Regions from separate parts of the Gottfriedia sp. NPDC057991 genome, predicted to be linked through region 2. Evidence: predicted binding sites of a transcription regulator. Region 2 holds the regulator's gene; each other region holds the start of a gene.
The links. The regulator Rex, encoded in region 2, represses fermentation and respiration genes when NADH is low (regulators of the CRP and FNR family bind a similar motif). The targets are predictions, from matches to a motif close to TTGTGAAATATTTCACAA.
Positions count from the first base shown of each region.

Region 1: a site for Rex is predicted at 1,551-1,568, ahead of ric (iron-sulfur cluster repair di-iron protein). Genes of this name have one in related genera too.
Region 3: a site for Rex is predicted at 1,469-1,486, ahead of ACFVR2_RS13625 (AtpZ/AtpI family protein). Genes of this name have one in related genera too.

Region 1 is NZ_JBHVQN010000001.1:1,086,749-1,090,036, reverse strand. Features, by position in the region: gene ACFVR2_RS05530 (hypothetical protein) at 83-334, shown strand; gene ACFVR2_RS05525 (hypothetical protein) at 501-725, shown strand; gene ACFVR2_RS05520 (hypothetical protein) at 979-1,206, opposite strand; gene ric (iron-sulfur cluster repair di-iron protein) at 1,641-2,348, shown strand; gene ACFVR2_RS05510 (Crp/Fnr family transcriptional regulator) at 2,397-3,086, opposite strand; gene ade (adenine deaminase) at 3,219-3,288, opposite strand, start outside.
Region 2 is NZ_JBHVQN010000015.1:10,149-13,436, reverse strand. Features, by position in the region: gene ACFVR2_RS24945 (ABC-F family ATP-binding cassette domain-containing protein) at 1-993, opposite strand, end outside; gene ACFVR2_RS24940 (redox-sensing transcriptional repressor Rex) at 1,155-1,781, shown strand; gene ACFVR2_RS24935 (CPBP family intramembrane glutamic endopeptidase) at 1,822-2,493, opposite strand; gene groES (co-chaperone GroES) at 2,768-3,052, shown strand; gene groL (chaperonin GroEL) at 3,112-3,288, shown strand, end outside.
Region 3 is NZ_JBHVQN010000003.1:453,383-456,670, forward strand. Features, by position in the region: gene atpB (F0F1 ATP synthase subunit A) at 20-691, opposite strand; gene ACFVR2_RS13620 (ATP synthase subunit I) at 756-1,136, opposite strand; gene ACFVR2_RS13625 (AtpZ/AtpI family protein) at 1,139-1,363, opposite strand; gene ACFVR2_RS13630 (S8 family serine peptidase) at 1,625-3,288, opposite strand, start outside.

The DNA.
Region 1 (3,288 bases), on a different contig from region 2:
CTTAATCCAATTTCTTCCATAATCCTTTTTAGGTCTATTTTTGTTAATAATTGGAATAATATGTCCGACAGGAGGAATCTAAATGGATCATTTTGAAGCATTTTTGAATAGTAAAAATTGGATTGATAATGATTTAGATGCAAGGTATATAAATATAAACCATCCTTATGCGATTTTAATTTCTGGTGAAGAAGGACAAATTACTTTAAGGGGAAACACTGGTATTGATAACGGTCAAAACGGAGAAGAAATCTTCTCTTTTACATCATTAAAGAGCTTCAAGAGTGGTTTGAAGATAATATTGGAGAATGAATTAGTTTTATGTAATAAATAACCTACTCATGCCAAAATATTGGCTGAGTTTTTTTATTTTATTGCATTTGTAAAACGCTTAGAAAATCATTAACTCTAAAATTTAATTTTTTTGATACTAAAAAAGCAGTATACATAAAGGATATTGAACCATTTGCAACGAATAATTTTCTTTGGAGGTGTTTGATATGAGCAGTAAAAATAAAGAATTAAATTGTACTAAAGAAGATTTGTATCTAGAGGTAATCAACGAAATGAAAGGAATCCAAATTCATTTATTAGAAGAGATAACTCGGTTAAACAGCGAAGTTAATTTTCTAATATCAGTTGTTCTACCAAATATAGATAGAGATAATTTAAATAATGATCAATTGGCCATGTTCGGAGAAATCGTATTGAATAAAAGAAGTTAAAGACAATATTAAGTATGACGTAAAATTCTATCAAATGAAAAATTGATAAGTCTCTCAAGCAATGAACTCAAATTATGTTTTGCAAATTACTTCTCTTTTACCTCTAATAACTTTAATCACTTAAGATCGATTGTAGAACATAACCCATAGAATTAGTATTACCTTTAAGATAATGCGAAAAGTAATATCCTTTTAATTTGAATGTAAATCTATTTCTGTATTTAATTCATCAATGATCCCAAATATTTACCGTTTACTCTTCAATCTTCTTAGAAAAAACTTTACCATTGTTTAATTGACACCAGTCCAAATCTGTTGTGTCACTGTATTTTGCGTTAAATTCATCAATAGATAGGAATACTTCAATATTACCTTTTTCAAGTTCTAAAAGAAGCGTATATGGAGTTAAACCGTAAACATTAGAAACAGCAATTAATTCACCTATATGTATTTTTTCAGAAAAATCAATTTTATCTTCCATTTCAATCTCTCCTTACCTTTTAGAATTTAAAGTCAAAAATACTTTTATATACTGCCCTTAATACAAATTTATCTTCAAAAATACTTCAATATAAGATACCTTCTTCATTACAAGTTGAAAAAATGAATTTAAAAGAGTAAAAATGACTCAAGTATTTTTTCTTGAGTCATTTTATTTTTGCCTTTGCTTACTAAAATAATTGTATTAATAGTATTATTTTTTATTTGTTTATGTTTTATTAATTTTATTTTCAATTTTTAATACATTTACGTTACTTTCACTTTTTAATACCTCTCTTCTATTTAACAAAATAAATTATTCTTAATCATAAAAAAAAACTCAATTTGTGATTTATATCACAAATTCATATCAATGTTTTTGGTAATCTATTTTTAGAAAGACAAAAGCAACAAAAATCTTTAGGGGGTACTAAAATGAATCAACCATTTAATGAGTTATCTAAAATTAGTGAGATTGTTACTGAATTTCCAAAGGCAAGTGATCTATTTAAAACATATCGAATTGATTTTTGCTGCGGTGGAAATAGACCTCTAATTGAAGCGATTGAAGAAAAAAATTTATCAAAAGATGAAATTTTAACAAAACTAAATACACTTTATCAAGAAACAAAATTATCAAACGAAGTAGTTATTGATTTTAAAGAAGCATCTAGTAGTGATTTAATCGATCATATTATAAGTAAGCATCATCGTTTTTTAAATGAGGAATTACCTCAATTAAGCCCATATGTAACGAAAGTAATGCGAGTTCACGGAGAAAATCAACCTCATTTAGTAAGATTACACAAGCTGTTTTTTGATTTAAAAACAGAATTAGAGCAACATACTTGGAAAGAAGAGACAGTGGATTTTAAATTAATTTTAGAATATGAAAAAAATCCAACTGAAGAAAATTACAAGAAATTAAGTAAAGTCGTTGATGATTTAGAAAGTGAACATAGTTCTGCAGGGGATCTTTTAAAAGAATTACGTGAAATTACGAATGACTATACTCCACCAATGGAAGCATGTGGTACTTACCGCCTTGTTTATCAAAGACTTGAAGCTCTAGAGGCTGATACTTTCCAACATATCCATTTAGAAAATAATATATTGTTTAAACGAGCAATTGCTATGAATTAAATAGGTCTAGTTTATCTATAAAGGAGCATGACAACTCATGCTCCATTTTTAGTTAACTTCCGCTTGCAATTCTTCTATATTAATTACAAAAAAACCTTCTGAATCAATTTCAACTAATTCCTTTTTCCTTAATTGATTTATAGTACGATTTACTGTCTCTCTGGATGAACCAATCATATTTGCAAGTTCGCGATTCGTAAAATGAGTTGTTATTTTATATTGATTTTTATCTAAAGATACCCCATTCGATTTACAAAGTCGTAGTAATAACATAATTACTTGATCATATGTATTATGTAATGTTTGTTCAACTAATCTAGCTTGTAGATCAATAATTTTTTCTCCAAGAAACTTAAAAAACTTAATACATAGTTCAGGATATTTAATCAGAATTTGTTCAAAGTCAGCGACTGGTGTAATAATTAACTCTGCTGTTTTAAGTACTTCAGCATGTGCTGGGAAGGTTCCTTTTCGAAATATACCAACATGTGGAAACATCTCACCAGTTCGTGGTATTGAAACAATTTGTTCTTTACCCGACAGATCAGTTATCTGTATTTTTATTTTTCCAGAGTGTATAAAAAACACGCGATCAAGTTTCTCACCTTGCAAAAAGACAAATGATTTCGCTTTATATAATCTCATATGAGAAATATCCACTATAGATTGAAGCTCTTCATCCGAAAGATCTTTAAAAAGTGGCACTTTTTTAAAATGATTAAAAATCACATCTGACATTCAAAATACTCCTCTATAAAAAATTCCTAATACTCCCATAAAATCTTTTTTGTATATCAAATACAAGTATTTACCTATAGCCTTTATATAATTAATAAAAAAAGACTCCTTAAATAAGAGTCTTCATTTTGTTCATTTATTTAAAAAAACTGGAATAAATTTAAATTCATTTACATTAAATAAACCTTTGGTCGTAATTTTT
Region 2 (3,288 bases):
CAACACATCATTACCGCTTTGTTTTTCAATTGTAAATGAAAAATTAGCTGAAGACTCGTCTCCAAGTGGCCGGTCTAATCGTACCATTCGATCTAATTGTTTCCTTCGACTTTGCGCTCTTTTTGTAGTTGAAGCACGTGCAATATTACGCTGCACAAAATCTTCAAGTTTAGAGATTTCCTCTTGTTGTTTTTCGAACTGCTTTAGCTCTTGGTCATATTGAGCTGCCTTTAGATCAAGGTACTTACTATAATTACCAACAAATCGTTGATGCTTATGATTAGATATTTCATAAACAATATTAACAACTTGATCAAGGAAATATCGATCGTGGGAAACGATTAATACTGCACCAGGATATGACTGTAAGTAACGCTCTAACCAACTAAGAGTGTCGATATCCAAATGGTTAGTAGGCTCATCCAGAATTAACAAATCAGGCTTCGTCAATAATAGCTTACCTAATGCCAGTCTTGTCTTTTGTCCACCGCTTAACGAAGAAATTTTTGTTTCGTAGTCTTCATTACTAAAACCTAGACCACTAATAATTGAACGAATATCTGCTTCAAACTGGTAACCACCGTTTTCTTTGAATGTATATTGAAGATGATCATATTCATTCATAACCTTGTCATAAACCGCTTGGTTAGAATAGACATCCTCCCTAGTCATTTTAACTTCTAATTTTCTCATATTGTCTTGCATCTCTACTAAATGATTGAAAACAGTATAATATTCTTGCCATATCGTTTGATCGCTTTGTAAACCAGAGTTTTGGGCTAGGTAGCCTACAGTAACATCTTTAGGTTTATTTATTTCACCGCCATCATAGGATATTTCACCTGCTATGATTTTCAGTAATGTAGATTTTCCAGCACCATTACGTCCAACAATGGCAACTCGATCACTCGTTTGAACTTCTAATTTTATATTTGAAAGTATAATGTCACTACCAAAATACTTTGAGACATTATTTACTTGTAAAAGAATCATGGATAGCACCTCATTGCAAAATTTTTTATCTATGTAACTGTAGACTGTCAAAATTCTTAAATATAGTGTATATTTTACATTAGAACAAGTACTTTATTACTAAAATAAAGTCAAATTACACACCATAGTAAAAAGAATTACAGTAAGTGGGGGATTAAAAAATGGATTCGGAACAAATTAAAATTCCACAAGCTACTGCTAAACGTCTACCTTTATATTACCGTTTTATAAAGAATTTGTCTTTATCAGGTAAACAAAGAGTTTCTTCAGCAGAGTTAAGTGAAGCAGTAAAGGTAGATTCCGCTACAATCAGAAGAGATTTTTCTTATTTTGGAGCACTTGGTAAAAAGGGTTATGGCTATAACGTAAATTATTTATTAACTTTTTTCTCGAAAGCGCTTAACCAACATGAAGTTATGAAAGTTGCATTAATTGGTGTTGGTAATTTAGGAACTGCATTCTTACACTATAATTTTATAAAAAATAATAATACAAAAATTGAGATGGCCTTTGATATTGATCCAAATAAAATTGGTACTGAAATAGGTGGAGTACCCGTTTATAATCTAGATAATCTAGAGGATGTTATGAATGAAGATATTCAAATCGTTATATTAACTGTTCCTGCACCTGTGGCACAATCAATAGCTGATCGATTAAATGGAAAAAATATTAGAGGAATCTTAAATTTCACACCTGCTCGAATTAGCGTACCAGAACATATTCGCATTCATCATATAGACCTAGCAGTTGAACTACAAACATTGGCATATTTTTTACAACAATAAATTTATATTAAAATAAAAACCCCCAAAAGATTGGGGGTTTTTAATGTAAATTGATCTGCTGAAAAACTACAAAAGAGTTCATTAACATATGTGTTAAGATTGGAACCATAATTGAGTTTGTTCGTTTATATAGGTAACAAAATACAAAACCGATTAGAAAGTAAGATAAAAAGAAGGGCAAGTCTCCGTGCATAAGCGAAAAAATCGCTGAACTAATCCCAGCAGAAATAATAAATGGTAAACGATTATAAAGCCTTTTAAAAATGATTCGACGAAAAATAATCTCTTCTAAAATTGGTGCAACTAGACTTGGGATGATAATAAAAGCCGGGTTAAGCTTAGCAATGTTTATGATATTCTGAGTATTTTCTGAGCCCTTATGTAAATTAAATACATAAATTAAAATTAAATTACAAACAATTTGAGTTAGCATGGTTATGAAGTAACCTAAAATAACCCAATTTATTATTGTACGATAATTAGTTTTTAGATTCTTTATTCCTTCATAAATGGGCTTATGTAATAAGATAAGTATAATAATTAATCCGGTTACGAAACTAATACAACCCCATAATGCCACCGCTTCAAGAGAAGCTGTTTTCTGATCCACTCCAACGTATAAGTTACTTTTTAATAAATAGGGCACCCCAAAAACCGCTGAATACTGAAGAACGACATACGTTAATAAAATCCATAAATCTCTAGTTTTCAATACGATAGCTCCTTTGTGTTGATATTTTTCATAACCCAAAGGTTTATAACAACACGTACATTATTTTACTCGTTTCTCTTGTTTCTTAAAAGAAATTTTCACTTTTTATTTTACTTTTGATTGTAAAGAAAAAAACTTATTAAATTTCGACAAGAAAAGTGCCTGCTTCGGGCTTGCAAAATTTTTTGATATTATTTAAACTAATAATTGTGTTAGCACTCAATATACATGAGTGCTAAAAAATAATGATTTGATTATTGAGGAGGTATTACGCATGTTAAAGCCATTAGGTGATCGTGTTGTAATTGAGCTTGTTGAGTCTGAAGAAAAAACTGCTAGTGGTATCGTGTTACCAGGTAGTGCACAAGAAAAGCCACAAGAAGGCAAAGTTGTTGCAGTAGGTACTGGCCGAGTACTTGAAAATGGTGAGCGCGTTGCTTTAGAAGTATCTGTAGGTGACCGCATTATCTTCTCTAAATATTCAGGAACAGAAGTTAAGTACGGTGGTACTGAATACTTAGTACTTCGCGAAAACGATATACTTGCAATCATAGGTTAATAAAATAAAGATACTTAAATTAAAAAATATAGTTTTTATATTATAAGGAGGTCATTTTCATGGCAAAGGACATTAGATTTGGTGAAGAAGCACGTCGAGCAATGTTACGTGGTGTAGACGCTTTAGCTGATGCTGTAAAAGTAACTTTAGGACCAAAAGGACGTAACGTAGTTCTTGAGAAAAAATTCGGTTCTCCATTAATCACAAATGATGGTGTTACAATCGCTAAAGAAATC
Region 3 (3,288 bases), on a different contig from region 2:
ACCAAATTCAGTGAGCTGTTTAATGCTCGTCCGCCACTTTATGTGACAGGTAAACCATTGTTAACATTACGAAGATAAACGCTTGGATTGAACCAACGAATACAGAGAATCCCTGCCAAACAATCATTGGTATTGCTGCTGCGATAGACCAAATCACACCTGTCCCTACGCTTGTCGCATATGCATGTGTACCCATTGTTGCAAGTAAACCTAATAATACTTCCCCTGCATATATGTTACCGTAAAGTCGAAGACCTAGCGTTAATGTGTTCGCTAATTCCTCAATAATTTTTAATGGAAATAAGAATCCCATCGGCTGGAAAAATCCTTTTCCATAAGCCTTAAAGCCTCTCATTTTGATACCATAATAATGTGATAAACCAACTATAAAGATTGCTAATGATAAAGTAATGACTGGGTCTGATGTAGGTGATTTCCAAACTGAGTTTCCATCGAATGAGATATCGAATGGTAGACCTAACATATTTGAAACAAATATGTACATAAGTAATGTCACACCTAGTGTAAGGAAGCGACCACCAGTTTCCCAATCCATTGTACTGTTGATAAGGCCTTTAACGAAGTCTATAATCCACTCAATAAAGTTTTGCTTTCCTGACGGACGTATTCGTAGACTTCTAGCGCATGTAACTGCGATGATAAAGACGATTAATGCAGCAATGGTTGTCATTAGAACATTTGTTAACGTAAAATCTAAACCAATAAATTTAAAACCATAAGTGCCGTGTTCCAATTTATTCACCTCTCTTCCTTGCAAAAGACGTTTGATGTATTGCAAAATGTATCATAATGACAAGATGTCCTGTCATTAGTCCCGCAGTTAGTGCCGGTATGCTCACAAAATTTTCATACCGAAGCGCGATGACCATTGCTAGAGCCACCGCTGAAAGACAAATTACAGTACCTAAAGATCGAACTTTTTGTTGCTTTAAAACTCGGTCAAAAAAGGTATTTATCTTTCTGTGTAGAATCCATATACAATAAAAGCTAGTTACGGTTCCGAGAATATAACCTGTGAAAATCGTTTTATAGTCGGTAAAGGCCCAACCTAAAACGGATAAAGCAATAATATACAACATATCTCGTACAAAGCGTCTTAATTGTTCTTTTTGCATAACTAGTCCCCTGGTGTGAATTGCTTAACTAATTTAAGCGTGCCGTAGATTCCAGTAAATAATCCTAACAGTAAAAAGATGATCATAAATACTGGTACTGGCCAATTAAAAAATGAATCAATCCATCTTCCTAGAAAGATGCCTATGAGAATAGAACCGACAAGTTGAGCTAAAATTGAAGACATGAGTGTCATTGCTTTAAGAGGATGATGATTGTTTTTTTTCATACAAAATCCCTCCATGTCAATTTTCATTCTCAAAAAATTGCCAAAAGTCTTATCATGGTTTATTCTACAACAATTGTTTCCTAAAATCTCTAAACATTGAAAACGTTCACAAATTGTTCACAAAACGTTCAAAAAATTTTAACAACATAGTATTTACATACATTGAAAACCCTTTTAAACATTCATGTTAAGCATACAATATGTTGCAAAAATGTGTCAATTACCTAAATTAAAAAACTATTAAAAATTACTTACCAATTTTTAGTCTTCAACATAAATCTTAGCGACATTGACGTAAGATTCCGTTGCACTTTCATATTGTTTACGTTTATAAAAGATCACAAACTTATAAATTCCACTTTTAGGAAATTCCTTTAAAACTAGTTCCTTCTTAATAATCCCCCTTTTACTATTCTCCTGTTCATCAATTACACCTAACAAACGGAATGTTTCTGATTCAAAAACAGCAATTTTGTATTCCTCAACCTTACTTGGTAAATAGAGTTCATATTTATAGCGATTTTTACCTTTTACTCTTCCAAAGTGAAATCCCATGACCGACGGAAAGTTCGGTTCTCCTTGTAGTAATAAAAACGGCATTCTTAGATTTTCATCATCATTTGTACTGAACGTAATTGCCCCATCATAAAATCCATCTCTTAATACTTTCGTATCAACCGTTGCAGTAAGACTAACCTTTTTGCTAGTATGCGCCGGAATTGTAAAAGGCTTAGGTAATACCCATTGTATTCCAGTGGCTGGCTGATTATTTATAGCTGTAACTTGTTTTGGCATATTTGATTTATTGGATATTCTTACGACAAAATCTTTCTTTACTTGTAAATCTGATTTTCTAGTTACTCCTAAAGATAAAGACGTTGGGAATAATGTTGTCTCAGTCTCAAGTGCCTTTTCAATATCTAATCTTCCAGCCCCTTGTTCGTACGCATGATACATCTTTTTATTATTCTTATATAATGGTGTTGCTGTGTTGACTAGCACACTTTTTAAATCATCCATACTCCAATCTGGGTGCAGCTGTCTTACTAGAGCAGCTGCTCCAGCAACGTGTGGACTTGCCATACTCGTTCCTTGAAGCGCTAAATACCCACCCGGAATTGTACTTTTTATTTGTACACCTGGGGCTAATAAATCCGGCTTCATTTGCCAAGTACCTGTTACCGGCCCTCTAGAGCTGAAATCTGCAAGAATATCAACCTTCTTCTCATGTCCAGTCTTAGCTTCCACTTTACTTTTTTCAATGATTTTCTTAATCAATAAGCCTTCTTTTCTTGAAATAGTCGCAGCTGGAACAGTAAATTTCCCTTTAATTTGTCCGATAAAATTTCCATCAATATTATTAAAGACAATAACCGCCTTTGCACCAGCATCTTGAGCATTTTTTACTTTATCAGTGAATGTGATTTTTCCCCTTTCAAGCAAGACAATTTTGTCTTTTACTCTTTTTAAATCACGCTTTTCTCCATATTTCTTAAATACAAATCGCCCTTTTAAACCTTTACCCCATTTAGCAGATCCAATCATAGGACTAATAATTGTCTCTTTATTTTTTACGTGTATAGATGGGAAAAGAACAGGTGGATAGCTCGCACCAACTGTTAAAGCCTTTGATGCAGTTGCTGGAGAACCAACAGTCCATAATCCTGGTCCAGAGTTTCCTGCAGCTGTAATTGCAAGTACCCCCTTCTCCACTGCCTTATCTAAAGCAATACTTGTCGGCCAGTCTGGTCCGTTCACATCATTACCTAATGATAAATTAATAATATCTACTTTATCCTTCACTGCTCGCTCAATTGCAGCCATAACAGTTTCAGATGTACCAACGCCACCAGGACCAAGAGCACGGTATGCATAGATTGTAGCTTTAGGGGCTACACCTTTTCTCTTTCCATTTGCTGCTATTA